DNA from 2 places in the Treponema sp. J25 genome. Region 2 is predicted to be linked to the other one. Evidence: riboswitches for the same ligand, from Rfam matches in the RefSeq annotation. Region 2 holds a riboswitch; the other holds the start of a gene.

Region 1 (12,001 bases), on a different contig from region 2:
AAAGCCACTTTCCTAGATCGAAGCCTACTCCTGTTTCAGCAGTAAAACCTTTTTCAGGACGCAAGTCCTTATTAAAACTCCCACCACCGGTGTAAATCTCCGCTTGTTCATCCGTAAAAGGATAGCGGAAAAGGGTACCATATGTGGTGTACACTTTAAGATTTTGTATCGGTCGATATACCAGGGATCCATTATACACAAAGGCACTATGAAGTATCTGATCATTTACCGAACCATCTTCACTTTTTGCGCCAATGATGGCGGTATCATACCGCAGACCTGTAGAAAGAAAGAGATTTTTAAGCAATTCTAGTCGAAGAGAAAGATATGGCCCCGCGCTCACCATCGAAACATCATAGGCGTTAGAGAGATTTGTTCTTTTCTTGTCAGTATATTGATCGATAGAAAGAAAAGCCCCATACACATCAGCTCCTCCCACAATACGAATCGGGATAAGACCTATTTGTAACTGAGCCGTAGCCTTCGGGCGTAGTTCTCCTGTTTGAACAAAACGACTAATATAGGTAGACCAGGAAGCCATATCCGCAAAAATCCAGCGGGAATGATAGGAGAGTGGCACTTCTACAGAAAGCTGCTCAGAGGGGGTCCATTCCAAATCGAGGGAACCGGTAAGATGCTGCTCCTTACCTTCATCAGCCCAATTAACAGCCTGGGTAGGATCTGCCTGGAATTGGGTTTTAGTAAGCCCCCCCGGCAATTGATATTGAAGATCCGAAAGGGCTCCCTGAAAAGAAATACGGAACTGTTCTCCAGGATACAATGTTCCCTGGAGAGTTATATTAGTAACCTGGCTTTGTTGTCGATCTCGATATCCTTCTTTTCCTGTGTGTTCAGCGGCAAGCGAAAAAGCTCCCTTTTCTGTGTTCTGTTGGTGAGATATTTGAACCCTATTTTCAAAGAAACTCCCAAAAGAGGTAACCAGCCGGGTATTTTGTTTAGTGATATCTTTTTTGGTAACAATGTTAATAACTCCGGCAACTGCATTATTCCCGTATTCTACAGAGGCTGCTCCCTCCAGGACCTCGATTCGTTCCACATCGGCAAGGGAGATACTATTCCAGTTGATGTTTTGCATATCTGGATTATTTAACCGCCGGCCATCTACAAGCACTAAAACCCGACCAAAGGAATTTTCTCCAAAACCCCGTAATGAAATTGATTCAGAACCGGGTCCCGAAAGGGCACCTGAAACAGTAAGGACAGGGATCGATTTAAGCACATCCACGATATTTGTGGCTCCAGAAGCGGCAATCTCATCTGTCCCTATTACATAGACATGACCAGGTATCGTGTCGATAGATTCAATAGATCTACGGGCGGTAACTAAAAGGGAGGGAGATGATTCCTGTCCAACCAGAAAGAAAGGAAAGACTCCCCCCAGAAACAAAAACCATGGCAAAAAGCTACGAACGATAGAGCCCCCCCCAAGGCCTTTCTTAAACCACGGAAAAAGAAAACGCATAGGGTCCTCCTCGGGACAAAAAATACCCGGACCCTCGCCACGCCATACAGACGCTTTTATGAGAAGAGCGAAAAACAAAAGGAAGCTTTTGTAATTTCCTTAAAAAAGAGCCAAGCCACATTCCTTTCTACCGCTCCCCTTCCTCGAGGGTCTCGGCATCCTGATAGGGACCGTCTCCCGGCTTTCGGATCCATTTACTCACTGCGTCTTCTCATGGACTGTCCCTAGCCAGGGGGTGTTTAGTTTTGGCAGGTACAACACCCCAGACCGACCCAGTTCCACAATGACACCCAGGGCAACATTAAAAAAATACAAAAATACGCAATAAGTTAATTCCCCGGTGCAGCTTTCATCCCCGATTACGGTGGCGGGACCGCTGTGGATTTTCACCACATTCCGCTATCCCTATCGGTGTGCAAACCTACTGTATAAAGAAAAAGAAGCATTGTCAATTAAGAATGAATACGATTTTAAGAAGGGGAAATCGGCTGTCCTATGAATTCGATAAAAAGACAGAGATTTTCCAGCGATATATTTCTAGTCTATCTGGGCGGGGTTCCTTTTATAGGGGACCCGACATCGGCAGTATCAAGATGAAAATTAGTAATAAGGGTGAAACCTGAATCCGTATAACTTACCCGAAAAAAGGTAGTGCTTTCCATTTCAAGATCAATTGCAGGCCAATAGGGACTCGACTGAGGGCTTTGGGTTGGCTGTTTTTCAGCAGATTCTGAGGTAGTGTAGTGTCACTGCGCTCTGTGGAATAATTCTGCATGAAGCGCTAGGACAGAGAAAACATTATTAATCTGAGTCAAGATAGTTTACGCCAATAGGGGGTCTTTTCTATATTTAAATCAAAGATCTTTAAACATTGATTTTCATTAAAGGAACAATCCCTCGGCTGGATTTCAATATCCTAAGCCCCCTTGTTCCAGTCCCCTTTTTATCCCTTCTACAGCTACTCGGTAAGTCGATATTCAATAGCAAACCCAACGGGAACTGGTTCCCTTATCGCAGAAGGAAGCGTAAAAGGCACTGACTGTTCCACAAGTCGGCGGGCTGCATGAATAAGAATTGGGTCTACCTCGGGAGCCTCAATCGTCAGGTCCCTGATGTTTCCTGTGGGAAGTACCGTAAAGCGTAACAGGATTCTGCCCTCAAGCCCTCGTTGGCGGGCCCTGAGAGGATATACCTTTCGAGCTTCGAGTTGGCGAAGAATGAACTGAGAGAGGGATGTGCCCGTGAATGAAGAAGGCCCTCCAGAAACATCGGACCCCCTTTCTTCGGTATACCCATTTCCTGCTGACAAATTGGATTGGGTTTCCCCTTCCACGAGGCTTTCTGCATTAAGAAAAGAAGAAGAAACCTCTCGCTGATCAGCGCTAACATCAGAAATAATGGAAGAATGTTCGGCTAAAGGAATTTCTTTTCCTTCTAGAGAAAGAGAAGGAGAAGTCTCCGGTACAGGTTTAAAGATAGTTGTTTGGTTAGCTACTGGCGGTGCTGGAGACCGATTAGAATCCAAGGTGTTTTTTGAGAAATGAGAATGAACCGATCCACGACAATCATTGGCCGCTCCCTCGAGCGTTAGTACCATATGCAACGATGAAGAACTCGCAAGAGGAGAAGGCAATAAAAATTTTTGGATTCCTATTAAAACAGAAAAGAAAAAAAAATGGAGGATAAGAACAACCCCAAATAGAATAAAAGAGAAAAATCGTTCATGGTTCATAACGATGACGAAGCACCACCCGAGAAAAACCGTTTTTCTGTAGAATATCAAGAAGGGTTATTACCTTTTGGTATGACACCTCTTTATCACAGCTAAGCGCAACAGTTATTTCTGGATGCTGCAAAGCCCATGAAACAAAGATCTTTTCGAAACCATCCAAGGGGGATTGGCGCCCATCAAAATATACAAAGCCTTCTTTATCAAGAATAAGCTCGATTTTCTTGGGGGTACTTGAAGAACCGGAAGAAGCAGTAGGTAACTGGATCGATATCACCGGAGTATCAAAACGACTTGCGAGCATAAAAAAAATAAGGAGCATAAATATCACATCAATAAGGGAGGTTATATTGATAGCAAGCTGATGTCGGCGACGTCTACGAAAGGATACCATTATTATTTACTCCCTTTTCTGATACTTCAGTAAGATGAGATCCAGAGGATGCTTGGGTAGTATACCCAAAGGAACCCGCAGAAAAGACCGATTCAGACAAAGCTTCCCCAAAGGACGAAAGGCTCTTTCCAAGACAATCGGGACGCAAAAACTCTAACATGTAGGAGATAACAAGGGCCATATGGCGAAGTCGTTTATCAACCTGAACTTCAAAAAACCGAGCGGCAATCGCGGCAAGAATAGCCGTTCCGAGACCGGTAGCGGTGGTAATCATGGCTTCCCAAATTCCTGAAGAAAGCTGGGCTACATCTACCATTCCTCCCTGCATTTCTATGACATGAAAGGCCCGCATAAGACCGGTAACGGTTCCCAAAAGCCCCAAAAGGGGCGCCACGGTCACCACAAAGGAGAACACATCAAGCCATCGTTCCATTTCATTCCGAAGCCGTACCACTTCCCGATCGATCCGTTCAAGCAAGATCGGCGCCGGGGCATCCTGGTGAGCCCAAACAGTAGCCGCCACTTCACCGGCAGGAGACCGGCGAAAAGACGCGGGCCATACCGAAGGAGGGAGCTTTTTTCCCAAAAAGCGCTGGAAAGGGTCATCTTTTTTCCCTTCTTTAGAGGGGTGATGTAAAAAATACACCGTTCGTTCACAAATCCCGTACAGGACAAGCAGGTATAGCCCAACAATTACCCAATTAACCGGTCCTCCTCGTTGGATGAATTCAATGATTGTAAGCAGGGAGGTCACCGGCCACTCCTTCGGGCAAGCTCTTCTTCCTTCTGCTGGATTTCTGCTTTACAGCGGGCAATGTCTTCTACAAGACGTGCGATTCCTTCATCATCCTTTCCCACTATATCACTGCCCTGTTCCCTAAAGGCTCGATACACTTCTTCGCCCAGTTGCTGGAAAAGGCCTTTCATTTTTCCCTGTAATTGGGCGATATCCAATTTGAGCACCCCCTTCTCTCCCAGGTCTTGAGCCTTTTCCCCCGCCTTTGCTAGGATAGCATGGGTAGTCTTAGAACTTTCCTGAAAAAAGGACTGCAATTTTTCTTTAAACCCCATAAGAGATACCTCCCCCTTCATCCTGAGCTATTATTTTCGCTGGATCGCCAGGATGGTAAGATCATCGTATTGCTCATCTTCCCGCACCTGAGTGTAGTACAGATATTCCTTTTGGTCCAGGTTTTCTTTAGTGTTTCCGCAGTAGGTCCGATACTGGACAAAATGGTCTTTCAAAAAGGCGTCCACCTTTTTATCCACCAGGACTTTATCTTCATCGGTCACCGTGGGTGGTCGATACATACGGAAGACCTTTTCCACCGAAACAAGGGCCATGACGAGTTCCTCCACCGAACCCTTACACCGGGAAAAGTCAAAATCGAATTTCCGCTCCTGGGCGGGGCTATGGTGTTTAAGCAGGGTAAAACGGGAAGCCTCCATCACCCCCTCGATGATACCCTTAATCCGGTCGGGACCTAATTCTTCATCTCCCTGGCCCACCACATGGTTTTCGTGGGGGCTATCCTTTTCTCCATCGGTACAGAGGATTTCTTCGTAAGCCTCGTTGCGGAATTTTCGTTTTGCCTCTTCGATCCCGTCCGTATAGAGAAGGAGGATATCCCCCGGATTAAAGGTCACGGTTTGTACCTGGTAGCCCCCCTTCATGTTTATAAGTTCGCTCGGCAGCACCCCCGCGGCGGGAGTTTCTGGGAGACTACGGGTTTTAAACTGTCGTTCCCGGGCATCGTACCAGTGGATCTGGTTATCTCCGGCATTACAGAACCGGGCGATCCCCGTCTGGCTATCAAAGAGACAGAGGGTAAAGGCCGCAAAACGGCCCCGGAATCGAAGATTTTCAATAAAGTCATTAATTTCATACACCAGCCGTTCGATCCGCATGCCCTCCGCGGTGGGTTTCCAATTCTTAAAATAGCTGATGAACAGGGTGGCTACCTGGATCATGATAAGGGCCGCAGGGACCCCCTTCCCTGCCACATCACATTTCATAATCGCAAAGTAGCGCCCGTCCAGATCAACAATATCAAAATAGTCCCCCGAGACCCCCTTAGCACCCTCATAGTACCCAAAATATTCGGCATAGCGGGTTTCCTTGTGACCCGTGGTAAGTTTATTGCCCATGGCATCCGTTTCCAGGGGAATGAACTTTTTCTGGATCTCCTTACCGATGGTAAGGTCCTTTGCCGCAAGGGCCGCCTTCACCAGCCCATGGGTCATGTCATTAATGGTGTCCCCCAGAATGGCGATTTCGTCCCGGGTCTTTACCTGGATGTCCTTGCCTTCCAGCAGGGCCTTGTCTTCCGTATCCCGAATCATCTCCACATGACGGACTAGTTTCTGAATTGGTCGAATGATAAGGGATGAAAGGATAAGGGCCCCCATGATGCCAATACCAATCGCCAGGAGGGCAATAAGGGCGGTCACCCGTACCAAGCTCTGACGACCCCGTTCCACCTCTTTGATGATAGAGTCGATAGAAACTTCAAGACGAACCAAGCCGCGGAAATAGATATCTTCTGTACCCTGCCGATACATGACCGGTTTAAAGAAGATGTATCGGTGGCTTTCATCGGGGTTAAGCGCCGGCGGGAGGCGATCCTGGGGGAAGGCTGGCTCAGAGCCGATTTCCGCCGAAAGGGCATTCAACCGTTCGTTCAGGCGAGCTTCCAGATCCCGGATGGTTCGCTGCAGGTCATCCCGGCGTCGTACACTTTCTGCGTCCGTTTTCAAAGCGAGGGAAAGGGCTTCTCTGGTAAGGGCCCCAATGGTGGCAGAAAGTTCTCCTACCTGAACGCGGGCGGCTTCATCCAGTTTTTTCGCTATATCGGGCACCCGGGCGCTTAAGGGGTCCGATACCACAGAACGGCCCACATCAAGTTCGGGCGTATCGATCTTTGTAAGGATATCCGGATCATTGGTAGCCCACACATGATCCACCAGGGAGGTATTCCCGTCCCTGCCATAGCCGGTGATGGTGGCATAGCGAGCCTCCGGTACGGCCGAAACCTGGGCTGGCAAGAAGCCGAGCTCAAGTACATTCTGGGAAGGAAGATACGCCCGGGCTCCGGAGGCCAGACTTTCGAGCAAAACCCGGGATCGATCCCGTAGGCCCGCCAAGAGGGTCGCTTCCTGGGTTCTGGTCATCATGTAGGAAAGAGGGAGAGCGATAAGTAACACCACCGTGATCACCAGAAGGGCCGTGAAGGCGGCCAATTTGATCCTGAGGCTGATTCCCCGCCGCCGGATCTGGCGGAGCCGTTGCATTTTTTCTTGTGATGGCATAGGCACTCCTGTCATAAGGGCCATAACGATCTTTCGAAGATGGAAGGTTTCTAAAAGGGATCCTCCCACACCCCGCAGGGCCACAAAACCCATAAGAAGAGAAGAGAGCATCGAAAGTATCAGGACGAGGAAGGGAACATCGACGATATACCGGGTCCCCGAATCAACAAGACGCCAGGGGGCTTTCCAGGGATTCCGGTAGTCCCCGAACTTAATCGTTCCCATTTCGGTGACGTTCACGAGGGGTCCCGTGCGGTACCATCCCCGTCGGGGATGGTAGAGCAAGAGTCGATAAACCCCGGCAGGGAGGTCCTCGGTACGAATATCCCGAATTTCCCGGTTCGATACGATCCGATAGGCCCCTTCCTTAAAAAGAAACTCCCGGTCATAGGGGGGATTCCCGTCCTGGTCCAGCACAATCCGTTCGATGGGGCCTTCATCCAAAAAGCCGCGCCCCAGAATACGAATCTGAAGTTTTCCTTCCTCATTTTGCCGGGCATCTACGGAACTCACCGCCGTGTAGGGAATAAACTTATTGGTACGAAAATAGAGGATCGCCGGTACACCCACATTACCCACCCGGTCGTAGGCGGCCACCGCAAGCCGCCAGACTCCGTTATCAATATTGGAAAGGGAAATGATCCTTTGGTTTCCCACATCCCGCCGGGGCAGGGGGGAAGCAAAGGTTCGACGTTCAAGGGCCTCGGCAAAAGCCTGGGGAGCATAGTTTGCGTACGGCCGAGTATCATCCAGGTACTCCAGGGAGTACAGGAAACCCGCCACATCCTCATCGGGGGGGGCATTCCAGGAAAGGGTCCCGCTGTTAGAAAGTAGATAGCCCTCCGCATCGAGGTCCGGCGGGATAAGGACCGGGGGTACGGGAGGCGTGGTGTCCCGAATGAAGCTCAGGCGGGCCGCCTCGGACCAGTTTCCCGCAAAGTCCCGGGCCCGGATCGAAAAATACCAGGGCCCATCGTCGGTCGCAGGGAGTGAAAGGGAGCTAGTAGGACTATAGAGCATGAGCGTTTCCGGCGGAAGGGCCGTGGGATCCCGACCCCACAGGTAGGAGAAGCCCAGGATTCCCGACGGATCTTCCGGCACTAACCAGGAAATCCGGGCCACATCGGAACGAACGGCCTTCCCGGACTCGAAATTTTGAGGCCGGAGGAATGGTTTTGGAGCGGTCGTATCAGGGGCAAGGAGATAGATCCGGTCGCTTCCCCGTTGGGAGGCCTGAAAAAACACTTGAAGTTCCCCCCCAGCAAAGAAGGGGCGCGCAAAGGATGCCTCAAAGGAAGCCCCTGAAAGCTCCGATTCTTCCCACTCAAGGCCTTTCTTCAGGGCCATGTAGATTCTATTTTGGCCCCGTCGATTATCAAACCAAAATACCGCCGGTTCTCCCTGGACCAGCACGGCCACGGGATTATTTGCGTAGGCCCCGGGGGGACTTATGCGCTGAACCTCGCCAACAATAGTTCCATCATAGTTCAGCAACATCCCATATACCTGGGGAGAAGCGGCAAGACTGCGTCGTTCCCAGGTAAGAAACAGCCCCTTTCCGGTATTAAGAAGGAAGGGCCGCTGATTATCAAAGAAAGCAGCCTCGTTTCTGGTACGAGTATAGGGGTCGGGGAAGGTAGTCAGTTGGATCGGGGGGGACCAACTTTTTCCTCCATCGGTACTGGTCTTTAAGAAGAGCTGAAAGGTCGGCCGTTCTATACCTTGTAAGGATTGAAACACCACGTAGTCCCGCCCCCCCTGGGCTCCATGGGCGGGCAAGAAATTAAGACGGAAGCCACTTTCTGTGACAAAGGGCTCAAAGGACGTCCAGGAAAGGCCATCATCAGAGCGGGAATAAAAAAGGGAGAGACTATCATCCTGACCGCGACTTACAAAAAGAAGGTAGCCCCCATCACTTCGCACGAATAAACGGGGCGCCAGGGAAGTATTGGTATCTCCGTTAAATCGATGTTCCGTAAAACTTGCTCCCCTGTCGTCGGAACGGAGGAGTACCACCGAAGAGCCACTCTCCACTACCGCAAGCCAGATATGTTTTTTTGAATCCACCGTGACACTGGCAATCGCCGGTTCGGTTCCCCGAAACACATAAGGACCCGCCACGCGAGAACGGACAACCCAAGGATTCTTTCCTTCCTTCACTGCCACAGAAAGGTAAATCTGATACTCCGTACTTTCTCCCGACCGTTTTTGCTCTGCTTCCTGCCAGAGCAGAACCCCCAGTTCACCAGAACTGGCTATCTGGGGGAATTTCCCACCAGGGAGGGAAAAAGGTTGGGGGCTCTCCCAATACCACTCCTGGCTAAAGAGAGGAGCGAGCCCCCAGAGAAGGAGGAAGACCAGGCTGCGCATCCCTGTCCTCTGCCGGGAGAAAATGGGAAACCCTTTCAAAAAGAGGCGTATTTTCCCAGAGTCCTGATATCTATTGGGGTAGCCACATAAAGACAGTTTCATAGCCGGGCCTGGATCCTCCGCTCTAATTCTCGCAATTTAGGTACATTTCTGTTTTTAGGATCCTGCAGGAGTTGCTGGACTATAGAAAGGGCCACAATGGTGTTCCCATTTTGCAATTCCTGGACTGCCCGCTGATATTCCCGTTCCGCCGCACTGGACAACACCACCACCGCCTGCCCCCCCACCTCTGCCTGGATGCGATCCTTAAGGGTAATCGCTTCTTCGCTATTGGGATTCAGCTTTAACGCCTCGTTCAATTGTTCCAGGGCCACAGGGAACTGACTGCGTAAGTTACTGTCAATGATACGACGGGCCGCCTGGATAAGTTCCCGGGCTCGGGCAAGGCTCGCTGGATCCGGCGGCGGAAGTCTGATGCCTAGTTGAATTTCCACCCGTTCAATAATAGTTTTGAGACCTGGATACTGGGGATCAATAGTATACAAATCCTGTAACTCTGAATAGGCTTCCTGGGGTGCACTCGTGAGCTTTGCCTGAGCCATGGCAAGGCGCTGCCGGAAATTTGCCGCAAAGGCCTGGGGATCCAGGATCTGATCAATCTGCAAGTCCAGCAGGCTCGCCTCCTGATTCAACGGAAAAAGAAGCCGTACCTCCTGGATTTTTTGTTTTGCCAGGTTGAATTTCTCCTGGGCCTCATTCCTTTTTCCCTGCCTCAGCAAGGTCTTTCCCTCTTCAAAGGCATTCTTAGCGATACTCAGAAGCTGGCTCATTTCAGGGTACAGGGGGGCCGTGGGGGGAATGGTTCTACCCGTTTTGAGGGAAAGGGCGCCCCGCACCAGGGTAAGCCAGAATTGTACTTCCGGCTCGTCCTCCACATTGGTGGTTCTCCAGCGGCTCTGGGCCTGAAGCAGGGTATTCTCGGCCCGTTCAAAGTTGCCCGCAAAGTATTCATTTTTTCCGGTGGTGATAAGCCGTCGTACATCCCGGACCACCAATTCGTTTTCTCGCTTCGATATTTCTTGGGAGAGGCTCAGCAATCGGTTATCCCGCTCAGTGCGAAGAGCGGGCGATTCCTGCAGGGCCAGGGATGCATCGTACCGTTCGCTGGCCTGCTGAAGTCGAGTACGGGCAAGCTCAAAATTCTGCTGGGTAAGGGCCGTCTGGGCCTCCCTGAATCGCCGGTCCCCTTCGAGCTTGAGACTTTCGGCAAGTTGCACCTGTTCCCGGGCCTTTGCAATAGCCTGCCGCACCTGGTTAAGGAGGCTCTGAAACTGCTGGGCCAAGGTGGCGCTCTGTCTTTGCTCTCCCTGCAGGAGAGGACTTGCTAGAAAAGAGGGGCCTTCCTGGCTATAGAGGTTTACCACCCTCTGTGCTTGGGTCAGGTCTTTTTCGAGTCCTGTTTGGAGTTCCGTTAAAAGGGGAAGCGCTTCGGCAGGATATTTAGCACGATACTCTCCCCCGCTGGGTAAGCGCTGGCTCTTTCCTTCTATCAGAGCCTGGGCCTCCGTAAAGCGATCGCTCCTATCCTGGAAGGTTTTACCCAAAAGGATGTTTTCTCCCTGATACCGATACCCCGCAAGCTCCAGTTCCTGCTGGAACACATCTTGCAGGGCACGGTTAAGTTGTTCTCCCACGTATTCAATCAGAACCTGGCTCCGCTCGGTGGTAGAAAAGGGGCTGGCCGGAGGGAATACCGCCCGCACAGAACGGGGAAAGCCTTCCTGCATTGCCTGTATCTCCCCATAGGTAGTGTGCACTGCGTTCCGCAAAGAAACAAGTCGCTGTAGAAGCCGTCCATCGACAGGGCTGCCCCCCTCTTTCGAAGCAGGAGATGGACTTGTTCCCGGCTGAGATTCTTGCCCGGAAAGAAAGAGTCCCTGCCCCTCGGTATACAGGGTAGTACTCTGAGACCGATATTCCTGAAGCTTACCCAATACCGCCGCTCCATACCCATAGAGTTGATATTCTAAAAACCGGGGAGTCTTACCGAGCACAATAGATTTGCCATACCCATGACTTCGGTATTGCACATCAAAGGCCGCAAGGGGGGACCACCAGGAAAGAAGATTCATTCCCATAGAGGCAAGGGTATTCATGGCCCCATACAGGTTCCCTGCCCTGGCGAAAGCCTGTTGTCGTTCCGCTTCCCGCCCCCCCTCAAAGATTCGTTCCAGGGCACCCAGCAAAGCCCCCTCGGACCGATTAAGCTCGGTGGACCAACAGGTATCGAGGGCTCCCACCATTCCTTCCAGGCCAACCTCAGTTTTTCGTCCCATAATAAAACGAAAGGCAAAGGGTAAGAAAGAATTGTCCCCCAACGTGGAATCCCCTTTTTGCAAGAGGGTAAAAAGATTTTCAAACAATACCCCTACCGAAGCCAGGCGTACCCTGAGATTAGCATACGTCGCCAGGGCTTCTTCCAGGGTCCGATAGGCCTGCTCGAGCGCTGCCACTCCCTCTGGATTCTGTAACTGGGTTGCCTGTTGGACAAAATTTTCCGTAGCCCTGGTGAGGGCACTGAATACCTGGGGGAATTGGGTAATACTCTGATCTACATCCTGTAAACCCCGGTTTACCTGATTCACCAGGAGCATATCATATCCTGCCTGATAAAATTCTTCCCGATAGAGAGAAAAACCATCCCGGTAGCGCTGGA
Region 2 (12,001 bases):
AACGGGGCTTTACAAACATAATTCTCAGGACCCATGCAGAACTGGATTTAACAAACCAGGCCGCGGTGTATCACTTTTTTGAAACCGAACGGCCAGACTATGTATTTCTTGCGGCGGCAAAAGTGGGCGGTATCGGGGCTAACAGCACCTATCCTGCAGAGTTTATTTACATCAATCTTGCCATTGCCCTTAATGTGGTCGATGCCTCCTATCGCTATGGGGTACGAAAGCTCCTCAATCTTGGCTCAAGCTGTATCTATCCTAAATTTGCTCCCCAGCCAATGAAAGAAGAGCACCTCCTCACTGGCCCCCTGGAACCCACCAATGAACCCTATGCGATCGCTAAAATTGCAGCAATAAAACTCTGTGCTTCCTATAACCGCCAGTATGGGACCAACTTTATTTCTCTCATGCCTACCAATCTGTATGGGCCTAACGATAATTATCACCCTTTTAATAGCCATGTGCTACCCGCCCTTATCCGAAAGTTCCATGAAGCAAAAACACAGGGCACTGACGAGGTAGTATTATGGGGCGATGGTTCTCCGTACCGGGAATTCTTATACAGCGATGACCTGGCGGATGCGGCAATCTACCTTATGGAACAGTATGATGCCTCTGATATTGGGGAGTTCATCAACGTGGGCTCAAGCCAGGAAGTAACCATCCGGGAATTGGCAGAGCTGATTCAGAAAATCGTCTATGAAGATAGCCCGGGCCGCACGTGTCGTATTGTGTGGGACACGAGTAAACCCAACGGGACGCCCCGAAAACTTCTGGACTCTTCCCGTCTCACTGCTTTGGGATGGAAACCAAAGGTAAGCCTGCAGGAAGGAATTCGGCGGGCCTATGCGGACTTCGTGGAACATCATGGAAGGGAATAAGCATTCCCTGTACCCAATAGGAAAAGTCCAGGTCATTTATTCTCAGCCAATTTCAGAGGCTTGTCCTTTGCTCCCGAAAAGCATCCTGCAAGAAGCATTACTTTTTCTTTTACTCCAACGATGAACCAGAAGAAAATACTCTTTGTTATCACCCGGGGCGATCTTTTAGGAGGTGCCCAGGTACATGTAAAAGATCTCGCCCGGGCGGCCCAACAAGATGGCTATCAGTGCCTTGTGGCCTGTGGCCAAAAGGGAATATTTACCGACCTCTTAGAAAACCAGCAAACCCCCTGGGTTGCTCTTCCGGCATTACAACGGAGCATCAACCCTCTTCTGGATATCAAAGCCATTATCCAGTTGATCCGCATCATAAGAAAAGAAAAACCTACCCTCGTCAGTTGTCATACCGCCAAGGCAGGCCTCGTCGGCCGAGTCGCGGCGTTCCTCTGCGGGGTTCCTGCTATTTTTACCGCCCATGGCTGGCAATTTGCCGAAGGGATATCCCTGGTGCAAAAGATTTTTGTGCTTTCTACCGAATACATCTGCGCCCGACTTTGTAAAAAAATCATTGTAGTATCCGAATACGATTATCAGCTGGCCCGCCATTATCATGTGGTTCCAGCCACAAAAATGAAGATCATCCATAACGGCATGCCCGATACCCTTCCTCCAGAAAAGTTCACCGAGTTTAGCCAGGGAAAGGGTTCCTCCTCTATCGGCAATGGGCCAGAAGATACACGACCTATCGAACTCGTGATGATCGCCCGTTTTCAAGAACAGAAGGATCACCCTACCCTTTTTAAAGCCCTGGCAGATCTTCAGGACCTTCCCTGGCACCTTACCCTTATCGGTGATGGGCCCCGTATGGCGTGGGCACAACAGGAAGTACAACGCCTTGGATTCGCCAATCGGGTCACCTTTGCGGGCCAGCAAAAGTTGGTGACAGAATTTCTAAGACAGGCGGACCTGTATCTCCTCATCTCTCACTGGGAAGGCTTCCCCCGTTCTATCCTTGAGGCCATGCGAGAGGGCTTACCGGTCATTGCCTCCGATGTGGGGGGAAGCCGGGAAGCGGTAGTCCATGGGGAAACGGGCTTTCTGGTTCCCCGGGGAGATGTGACAAGGCTTACCATGAATCTGAGGGAGCTTCTTGAAAACCCAGAGCTCCGCTACCGAATGGGGAAGGCAGGACGAAAACGTTTTGTTCAGCATTTTACCTTTGAACATATGTATCAACAAACAAAAATAATATGGGAAAAAACATAATGGGCACCTATCTTGTTACCGGGGCAGCCGGTTTCATCGGATTCCATCTGTGTAAGCGGCTCCTTACTGAAGGCCACCGGGTCCTTGGTCTTGATAACATAAACGACTATTATGACCCAACCCTCAAGTTCGATCGCCTTGGAGAACTTGGGTTCTCCCGGGAAATAGAAACCTATGGTAAAGAAGTGCAAAGTACAGTCTATACTACCGGTTCTTTTATCCGCCTGAATCTTGAGGATTACGAATCGGTGGTACAGGTATTTTGCTGCCACCACTTTGATGCGGTGATTCACCTCGCAGCCCAGGCGGGGGTTCGGTACAGTATCGACCATCCCTTCGCCTATACCCAGAGCAATATCACCGGTTTTCTATCTATTCTGGAGGCCTGTCGCCACACCCAGGTGCCCCACCTGGTGTATGCATCCAGCTCTTCGGTGTATGGCCTTAACGACAAACAACCCTTCAGTGTCCATGATGGGGTTGACCATCCTATTAGCCTCTATGCGGCCACCAAACGGGCTAATGAGCTCATGGCCCACACGTACTCTCATCTGTATGGCATACCAACCACCGGCCTGCGTTTTTTCACTGTTTACGGCCCCTGGGGAAGGCCCGATATGGCCTATTTTAAGTTTGCCCGGGCTATCCTTTACGGGGAGCCCATAGAAGTATACAATCATGGAGACATGTATCGGGACTTTACCTATATCGACGATGTAATCGAAGGAATAGTGCGGCTTTTGGGATGCCCCCCTGGGGGACAGAGAAACGGAACTACCGGAGATCCTGCCACCTCTTCAGCCCCCTTCGTCCTTTACAATATCGGGAACAACAAACCAGAAAAACTTTCTGATTTTATCAGGATTTTAGAGGCCAACCTTGGAAAGGAGGCAAAAAAGCGATACCTTCCTTTTCAGAAAGGGGATGTCCTTTCTACGGCAGCGGATGTAAGTGACCTTGAAGGGGCTGTGGGGTGGAAACCGAGTACGCCGATTGAAAAGGGGCTTGCATTGTTCTGCCAGTGGTTCCTGTGGTATCATGAGAAGGTGAGGTGCCCATGACCATCAATGAATTTGATAGCTGGTACACCAAGCGGTACCGCCATACAACCTCTGCGTACGCGGCGATGGCATTCATCATTTCTGATTTCATCGCCATCATGCTCTCCTTTGGAACGGGATTTTTCCTGGTAAACGCCTATGATCTTTCCATCATTAGCTTTAGGTCCTTTGTTACCTACTGGCCCTTTGTGCCGGCCTTTATTCTTTTGTTTTATGTAAATAACCTCTATCCTGGGGTAAGTCTCGCCCCGGCAGAGGAACTTCGCCGCTTTGCGGTAGGTTCAGTAGTAGGGCATGGGGCCATTCTTCTTTTTATGGCCATCGATGGGGGGTACCGAATTACCCCTGAAATGGTTGCCTTTTTCATAAGCTGGATCTTCTCCGTATGGTTTTTGCTTATCTGTCGTTCCCTCATGAGAGCCCTGATAAGCCGGACCCGATTCTGGGGGATCCCCGCGGTGATTTACGGATGTGGTAAATCGGGAAGGCTTGTGGCGGATCGCCTTATGGATAATCCTGCGGTAGGGTATATTCCCGTCCTTTTTCTTGATGATGACCCTACAACCGGTGATAGCTATCGGGGAGTTCCGGTGATCCATGACACATCCCTAGGACCATACCTGGTACAGACCTACAACATTAAGATGGCTATCGTAGCCATGCCCGGTGCGGATCGACGGCGCCTGGCGGATATTCTTGATGAGTCGGTCTCGGCGTTTAAATACAATGTGCTCATCCCTGACTTTTTCGGCCTGACCAACATGTGGATGTCGGTCCGGGATTTTGATGGAATCCTTGGTCTTGCCACGAGCCAGCAACTCCTTATGCCCTGGAACCGTATAAAAAAACGGATCCTCGATATCTTTCTGGTTACTGTTGGGGGTATCCTGTTACTTCCCCTCTTTCTTCTTATTGCTTTGCTTATAAAAATTTCTTCCCCCGGGCCGGTGCTATATAAACACACCCGGATCGGGCGCGATGGGAAACCCTTTAAGGCCTATAAATTCCGTTCTATGGTGGTAGATGCGGACAAGCGGCTTGCGGAACTTCTGGAAAAGGACCCGGAAGCCCGAAAAGAGTGGGAAGCCACTTTTAAATTAAAGAATGACCCCCGGGTGACGCCGATTGGCCGTTTTTTACGAAAAACCAGTTTTGATGAGTTCCCTCAACTTATCAACATCATAAAGAATGAAATGAGTCTTGTAGGCCCCCGCCCCATTGTAAAAGCCGAAATTGAACGATACGGGAAGAGCTTTAAAAGGGTGTTTTCGGTAAAACCGGGACTCACCGGCCTCTGGCAAGTGTCAGGTCGCTCTGACACGGATTATACCGAACGGGTTGCCTTTGACACCTACTATATTCAGAGCTGGTCTATCTGGCTCGATATCTGGATTCTCTATAAGACCATCGGGGTGGTATTCCGGGGAAAGGGGGCCTATTAATGCTTCCAGAGGGTAGGGGTATTCATGATACAATCGGAGGGAAAAGTCAAATCAAATCCACTTCCATAGATTTCGCAGTGTCTACGTTTTTCAGGCTTCTCCTTGTCGGTCTCTGGATAAGTCAGATTTCCCTGGGGGCATCGAGCCAAGAAACCTCATCCTCCCGCCAACTTCGCTCTTTTACCGAACTCTATCCGCTGGCATCAGAAGGGGCTCTTCTTAAAGAAGCCAGTGCTGAAGGGGGAATTCTTCGAGTTACGGAAGAAAAACCAGCAAAAGAACGTCTCCGCTATCTTCCTGCTACGAACCCCTCTTTCCCCTGGGAGAGAATAGTACAGAAACGAAATGTGAGTTTTTTTGTAGAAGCCCTCAGGCTGGTGCCACGAAAAGCAACGGGCCCTCAAGCATCACCTCAAGCACCAAAAGATTCCGCCGTTTCAACCGTATCCCCCCCTGGTTCCTCCTTTGAGATGTTGCGCATCTATGGGGCCATCTCCCGGACCCGGGATCTCTCAGGACGGCTGTACCATTCCCACAGCCGAAACAAGGATATTCCCCTTTTTGAAGAGGTTACCCGCATAGAATCCCTGCGCAATCAGAGGGCTATCCCAGATCCCTCGGGATTTACCAGTATTCCTGAACGGGAAACCCTGTTTATTAAGTTAAAGGATGCTAACTTCGGTACCTGTTTTTATCAGGCAGACCTGGAACAATGGGACCGGGGACTCCTCTATACCCTGACAAATGCCCGAAGCCTTACCTACGGCATTATTCCAATCATCGGAGAACAAAAACTTATCGCCCAGATATACCTGGAACCCCTTACAGAGGGAATCCTTATCTATGCCCTTGCAGGGTCGGAAGTTCCTGCCCTTATTGCCTCCCAGGTACACATGCCCTCGGCCATCGAAAAACGGCTGAATGTGATCATCCAGTGGCTCGTAGACGGGTTACGGTAATAAATATCGGTAATAATTTAAAAAAGATTTTCCCTCTTACAGTCCCTTTCCTCTCAGTTTCTCTGTAACACTTCTTTTTAAGCTCCCTTCTGTACGCAGTCCCCTTAATCCCTCCTTTTCCCCGCCTTTCCTTTTCATCCCAAAAGTTCTATCTTTGCCCGCACGTACTCTAATCTATCCTGGTTAAGAACCACCCGCCGATGCGGGGTTCCCTCAAGGACCTCGATCGCATAGGTTCCCCGATGGACAAAGCGCTTCCCCTGCCCTTCGGTAAACCAGTATACCAGACGAATAGTATTTCCCTCTAATTCGATGCCGTAAATTCCTTTCTTCCCGATCACCGAACCGGAATTAAACAAGCATGGGACTGGAAGCTCATCCCCATACAGGCTTTGCTGAATGCTCGTTCGGCGTTCGCTCCGTTTAAGCTTGGAGAGTTCTTCCCGTAACATGCGGACTTCTTCGGCGATCCGCTCCTTTTCAGGGCCCGGTGCGGTGGGATACTCCCGTATAAGCCGTTCTATTTCAAATTTGATATAATCAAAACGCCCTAAAGACTCAAATAGAGGTCGATGGGTATGGCCGATAACCGAGATCACATTATTTTCTAAGGAAAAACGATAGGCCTCTTTTTCCACAAAAAATCGATGTCGGGGGCTGCGGGCAGAAGAAATATTGCGAATCCCCAGGGGCTTAAAAAAATACCGGAGCGAAAGCCGAATAAAGCGGTTATACTGGGTATACACTTTGGAAGCTTGATGCCCATGGTATACTAAGAGAGGAATCGTTGCAGTTTTAATCTGAATCGCATCATACAATGGATAAGGATAGAGGTGTACATATTCTAGATCCTCATCATGGTTTCCAATGGTTTTAAACAAACGCCCCTTTTCGTGGTAGGCATCAAAGATTTCGTAGAGCCCTTCCCAGGCCCTTCGAATATTCCCATAGGGATACCGTTGCAATTCCTCTATATCCCCATTCAATATAAGAAGCCACCCGCGGGGATAATAATACTGTTGCAAAATATCACGGACTAAAAGACCATTCCTCAGTAAATCATCACTCCTGCCCCCGTTTCCCATGTGAAAATCGCTCATTATTACGATGGGATGGGTAGCCCCTCCCCCAGCGTGTTCACCCTCTATTTCTGCGATCCGAGAAAACCGTATACGGGATTGTTGTTTAGCACCGGTCATATCCCTTTTATTGTAGGGTGTTACCGGTAATTACTCAAGAACCGTTATCCGCCTTTTTGTACTCGCCGGTTAACAATTGAACTAAAATTGAATTAGAAACGAAAAGGCCGCTGAAATAGCCAGAGGTTTTCTTCCGGCTGCCCCACAAGAGATACTCCCATACAAGACGAAAGAACATCCATGGCAGTACCGCTATAAAACACCCGATGGGTCGTATCCTCTTTGTACCACCATCCTGCAAAGTCTTCGTCTTCTTCGGGTACCCGGTGAGTATGGATCGCTAAAAAGCCACCTTCCTTAAGTAATGTGGCCATCTGGATAAATTCCTTCCGGGGTTCCTTAAAGTGCTCTGCCACTTCGATACACAGAATAAGGTCGTAGAGGCCTCGAAGGGTAATGGGAGCAAAGTAGGGATCATAGCTGGTAACCCGATGGCCGTGATAAGAAAGAAGCGGAGCTACCACAGGACTGGGACCGCAACCATAATCAAGAATATCAAGACACTGGCCGCTGGGGCTCTTCTGAGAGACATACGTTATGCCTTCCCAGACCTGCCGTAAAATCCCTTCCATATATTCCCGGTACGGGGGATCCCCGGGATGATTTTGATGCAAAAGATAACGCGCCTTTTCCTCGCATTCAGATAGCCATGTAGAAGGATCTTCCCAAACGCTCTTGCAGTTCGTACATCGAAAAAAGCGACGACTCCTTTTGTTTCGCCGCTGTAAGGGGACAGGATTACTATGAGAACTGGTACAAATAGGGCAGATCATCACAAAACAATATCTTCATGGGTCCTGGAAAGGCAAGGGGCCCGTATCAATGGTATACCCCTTGCTCAGAAAACTTTTTTAGTTACCCTGTTTTTACATCCTTTTGTCGTATTCCGCTCTCAATTTTTTTGTCGCCCCTACCATATGGGCCAGGGCGGCTTTTGTTTCTTCTATGTTTCGGGTCTTTAACCCACAGTCAGGATTAATCCAGAGCATGGGAGCAGGAATATACTGGAGCATCCGATGAATACGCTGCTGTAGTTCTTCTATCGAAGGAACTAAGGGCGAGTGGATATCATAAATACCTGGCCCGATCTGATGGTCCCGGGCATAGTCCTGGAAAGAGGGCAGCAATTCAAATTGAGAACGGGCCGCTTCGATGGTAATCACATCCACGTCAAAGGCGTTAATCGCATCCACCATGCTTCCAAATTCGCTGTAGCACATATGGGTATGCAATTGCACATCCGGCCGCACCGAAGCGGTAGCAGCCTGGAAAGCCCCCACCGCAACCTTGAGGTAGCCCTCCCATTCACTCCGGCGAAGGGGGAGTTTTTCTCGCAGGGCCGCTTCATCCACCTGGATAATAGGAATTCCCTTTTCTTGTAGGTCATCAATTTCCTCGCGAATCGCATCGGCAAGCTGGGACGCTACCACCTCCAGGGGGAGATCTTCCCGTACAAAAGACCAGTTGATAATGGTTATCGGCCCCGTAAGAATCGCCTTAACCGGTTTTTTAGTAAGGGACTGGGCATAGCTAATCCAGGGAACCGTTATAGGATGGTTCCTTTTAATATCTCCATAAATAATCGGGGGTTTAGTGACCCTGCTTCCATAGGACTGAACCCATCCTTGTTCGGTAGTATAGAATCCCTCCAGATGCTCCGCAAAATATTCGACCATGTCGTTCCGTTCGTATTCCCCGTGGACAAGAACATCAAGACCAAGGTCTTCCTGCAGGTTGATGACCTGCCGAATCCTGTCCCGCAGATAGGCCTCATAGGCCTGTGGCGAAATAACACCCTCCCGATACTGCCTTCGCATCCGTCGTAGTTCCCCATCTTGAGGGAAAGACCCAATGGTGGTAGTCGGAAAGAGGGGTAGCCCCAAGCGTTTCTGCTGGAGCTCATACCGTTCCTGCCGGGGTACCGGACGGAATTTGTTTCCAGGGAAGGTCTCTTCTTTTTGGGGGTTCCCCGCGTCGCTCTTCCGCAAAGCCATTCCATTTTCTTTTTGTTCTTCAGGGCTTTTCTCCTCTGTCCCATCTTCCCAAGCCGTACCGGGATCGCCCTCAAGCACCTGCTTAAGAAGCTCCAGTTCTTCGAGTTTTTCATAGGCAAAGGCCAGGGAGGTCTTCAGGTTTTCTGGCAAAGCGGATTCCCCTTTCACCGTATAGGGTACATGAAGAAGAGAACAGGAAGAGGAAAGCCATATTTCTTGTGAGACAGCGGCGGCAAGTTTTTTTATCAGCCTTTTCAACCCTATAAGATCCGCCTTCCAGATGTTCCGCCCATCAATACAGCCTGCCACAAGAATAGTATTTTCGGGAAAGCCATACCGTTGAATAAGTTCTTCATTGTAAGGGCCCCCTACAAAATCAAGGCCAATTGCATCAAAGGCGGCTTCACATACCGGCTTCCAGGAATCCCGAATATCTCCGAAGTAGGTCTGGAGAAGTACCTTCAGAGGGCCTTTTTTCGATAGGATTCGATCATACAAGAACCTAAACTGTTCCCGTTCTTTATTCCCAAGATCAGTGGCAAGGATGGGTTCCTCTATCTGAACCCACGGGACGTTCCATTCTCGCAAAAGGTCCATAAGGGCTTCATACTGGCGAACGAGTGGTTCAAGATATTCCTCCAGGGAACCTTCTTGAATTTTAGAAAGACCTACAAAGGTAAGGGGCCCAATCAGGTTTACCTTAAAGGGATGACCAAGACTTTGGGCCGCTTCTACATGGGCTTTTAGAAAAGATGGTTCTAGTTTCCAGGAGATATCCCGGGAAAGTTCGGGGACAAGGTAGTGATAATTAGTGGTAAACCATTTTTTCATTTCTAATGGATAGGTGCTTTCTCCTGCCACCTCCTTTCCCCGGGCCATGGCAAAATAGAAGGAGAGTTTTGCCGGCAGAGAAGCGGCACCCCCTTGTGATGGCTGCAATTTTACAAAGCGGGGCGGAATAGCTCCCAGCAGATAGATCATATCCAGCATGCCATCATACAGGGAAAAATCATTGCAGGGGATAATATCCAATCTTTCGGCCAGAAACTTAAGCTGGTCTATCTCAAGTTTACGGGCACCGCTATACAATGTTTCGGCATCGATTGCCTGGACAAAGTACTTATCCAACAGGGTTTTAAGTTCCCGGTTTTTTCCTATCCGGGGAAAACCCACAATCGTCGTTTTCATGAGGACTCCTTAGTGGGAGAAATTAAATTGAACATTAAGAAAGAACTATCCTACTAAGATGAGACACAATTACGGGACATGAACCATAGCTGAACCCTCCGTTCAAAAACTCCTCTGGCAAATATCCTGGCTCGGTTTCTTCCTACTACCCACCTTCCCGGTTTCCCAGTGGTTCTCAGGGTTCGTCCACCTTACAGTAGCGGGGGCTGCGCCGGTTTTGCACCGGACTTCCTTGCCGCAGCGATACCACCACCTTAAAAGGCTTTGGTATCGCGGGGGGCTTTTAAAAAATATATACGCCCACCAGAGGGGGCTTTATCATAGCACTTCTTCTGAAGAGAATACAAGGGTTCTTTGTTTTTTAATAAAACAGACAAGAACAGAACAGTTTGTGGGGTATCGTGTCCTGTCCAACCAAAAGACTAATAACATACCACCACGATACCCCTTCTGCTCTTACAATTGCTTGTTTCTGTATGTGGTATGTGTACCCTACTTCTCGTTAATTCTGAATTTGTACCAGCTATTAGAACCTACATAATCTGAACGGAGATAAAAATCAAATTCTAATTTTCCGGTAAAAGAGCTTGGAATAGGATATAATAAATAACCATCCCATTTCCCATTATCACTCCAGGCGCCCAAATCTTGGCCCAGGTCATCACACTCAAAATGGATGGGAATATCCGGATCGTTCCACAACTCAAGAGAATAGGTTTTTCCGCTTTTTAGTATCACCGAATAATCATCATAATAGAATACATAATAATTTGAATCTCTGCTTGACTTATCACTGAATTCGATTTTTCCTTCAATGATAGTATTTACGGTCACACTAAAAAGAAAATCAAATAAGGCATACCCCACAACAATAAACACTACAATAAAAAATAAAACACCCCCTTTTATAGAAAAGAAGCCTCGCATAGGCCACTCCTCTCAAAAGTCAAATTCTTTTTATCTCTTATCTCCTCTAATTACGTTCCCCTCCCCTCGTTACTACGCATGGGAGGGAAACCTCTTTTAACTTTATCCTAAAACAATTTCTATTCAGGTTTAGAAGCAAGAATCGTTTTCCAATCAACCCCAGAAGTAACTATGGCCTTATTAAGGCTTTCCATCCAAGATCGACGCACACTATATAAAGCAATAATATCCGACCCCACCGAAACCCCAGAACACACTAAGGAAATAATCACTCCCGTGGTGTTTTGCATAAAGAGGCCTGAGAGGACTGCCGCCAGGGCCGCACCGGTGGTTACATAGGCGTAGATCTTAGATGTTTTAAGATACTGGGAGCCGTTGTAATTCACACCGTTACTCACCCAAAAATTGGTGGTCCGCTCCATGTAATTTTGAAAAAGCCAGGCCCCTGAGGTAGAGGCAAGAGGTGCGATAGCCATAAAAGTAAGCCCAAGAGAAAGGGTACTCCGAGAACTTGCAGCAACTCCACCACCTATAACTAAACCGTAGCCCGTTGCTTCGAGCACAAGCCCCGTCATACCCCCTGAATCAGAAAAGGGGGTAACTATTCTTTCTGATTCCTGGGCTCCTATCATCGTAGCGATACAGAGAAGCCCCCCTAGTACCGTAATAATCTTCTTTCCCATTTTTCCCTCCTTTGGGTATAAAATGTAGTTAGAGGAACTACCAAGATAGTATCCGCTAGAGTCATATGTTCACGTTTTGTTCCTCAAAAGACAGTATAGAAAGAATAGAGAAAGAATTCTGTTGTTGATGGGTCTAAAAAACTCCATATGGAATTTATTATCAGACAGGTGTTCCCCTCTGTTTTACTCAATGTAAAGAGATGTTTGCTTTTTTAAAATTCAATAATCTTGTATTTTTTCCTAGAGCTCATCTTGACAGATTACGCCGATATTATTTCAAAATATATTATGAATACCGGAAACACCCTATGGGTGCGCATAGGGGTGGCTTTGTATTTATCGTTATCGGGTCTTCTTGCGTTGCATACCATAGAAAATGGTGAAATTTCTTGCAAAAT

The links. A riboswitch is a leader RNA that binds a small molecule or an ion and turns the genes downstream of it on or off. The one in region 2 is predicted to bind cobalamin.
Region 1: it holds a riboswitch for cobalamin, as region 2 does, so the genes downstream of both, C5O22_RS10720 (TonB-dependent receptor) here and metE (5-methyltetrahydropteroyltriglutamate--homocysteine S-methyltransferase) in region 2, are expected to answer to the same signal.

The regions. Positions count from the first base shown of each region.
Region 1 is NZ_PTQW01000035.1:556-12,556, forward strand. It holds gene C5O22_RS10720 (TonB-dependent receptor) at 1-1,483, opposite strand, end outside; cobalamin riboswitch at 1,656-1,881, opposite strand; gene C5O22_RS10725 (energy transducer TonB) at 2,442-3,080, opposite strand; gene C5O22_RS10730 (ExbD/TolR family protein) at 3,205-3,606, opposite strand; gene C5O22_RS10735 (MotA/TolQ/ExbB proton channel family protein) at 3,590-4,360, opposite strand; gene C5O22_RS10740 (hypothetical protein) at 4,357-4,677, opposite strand; gene C5O22_RS10745 (SpoIIE family protein phosphatase) at 4,708-9,285, opposite strand; gene C5O22_RS10750 (hypothetical protein) at 9,384-12,001, opposite strand, start outside.
Region 2 is NZ_PTQW01000036.1:645-12,645, reverse strand. It holds gene C5O22_RS10860 (GDP-L-fucose synthase family protein) at 1-884, shown strand, start outside; gene C5O22_RS10855 (glycosyltransferase family 4 protein) at 1,005-2,150, shown strand; gene C5O22_RS10850 (NAD-dependent epimerase) at 2,135-3,211, shown strand; gene wbaP (undecaprenyl-phosphate galactose phosphotransferase WbaP) at 3,208-4,653, shown strand; gene C5O22_RS10840 (DUF6675 family protein) at 4,653-5,612, shown strand; gene C5O22_RS10835 (metallophosphoesterase) at 5,747-6,811, opposite strand; gene C5O22_RS10830 (class I SAM-dependent methyltransferase) at 6,904-7,383, opposite strand; gene metE (5-methyltetrahydropteroyltriglutamate--homocysteine S-methyltransferase) at 7,678-9,993, opposite strand; cobalamin riboswitch at 10,093-10,265, opposite strand; gene C5O22_RS10820 (hypothetical protein) at 10,486-10,860, opposite strand; gene C5O22_RS10815 (hypothetical protein) at 11,040-11,603, opposite strand; gene C5O22_RS10810 (hypothetical protein) at 11,892-12,001, shown strand, end outside.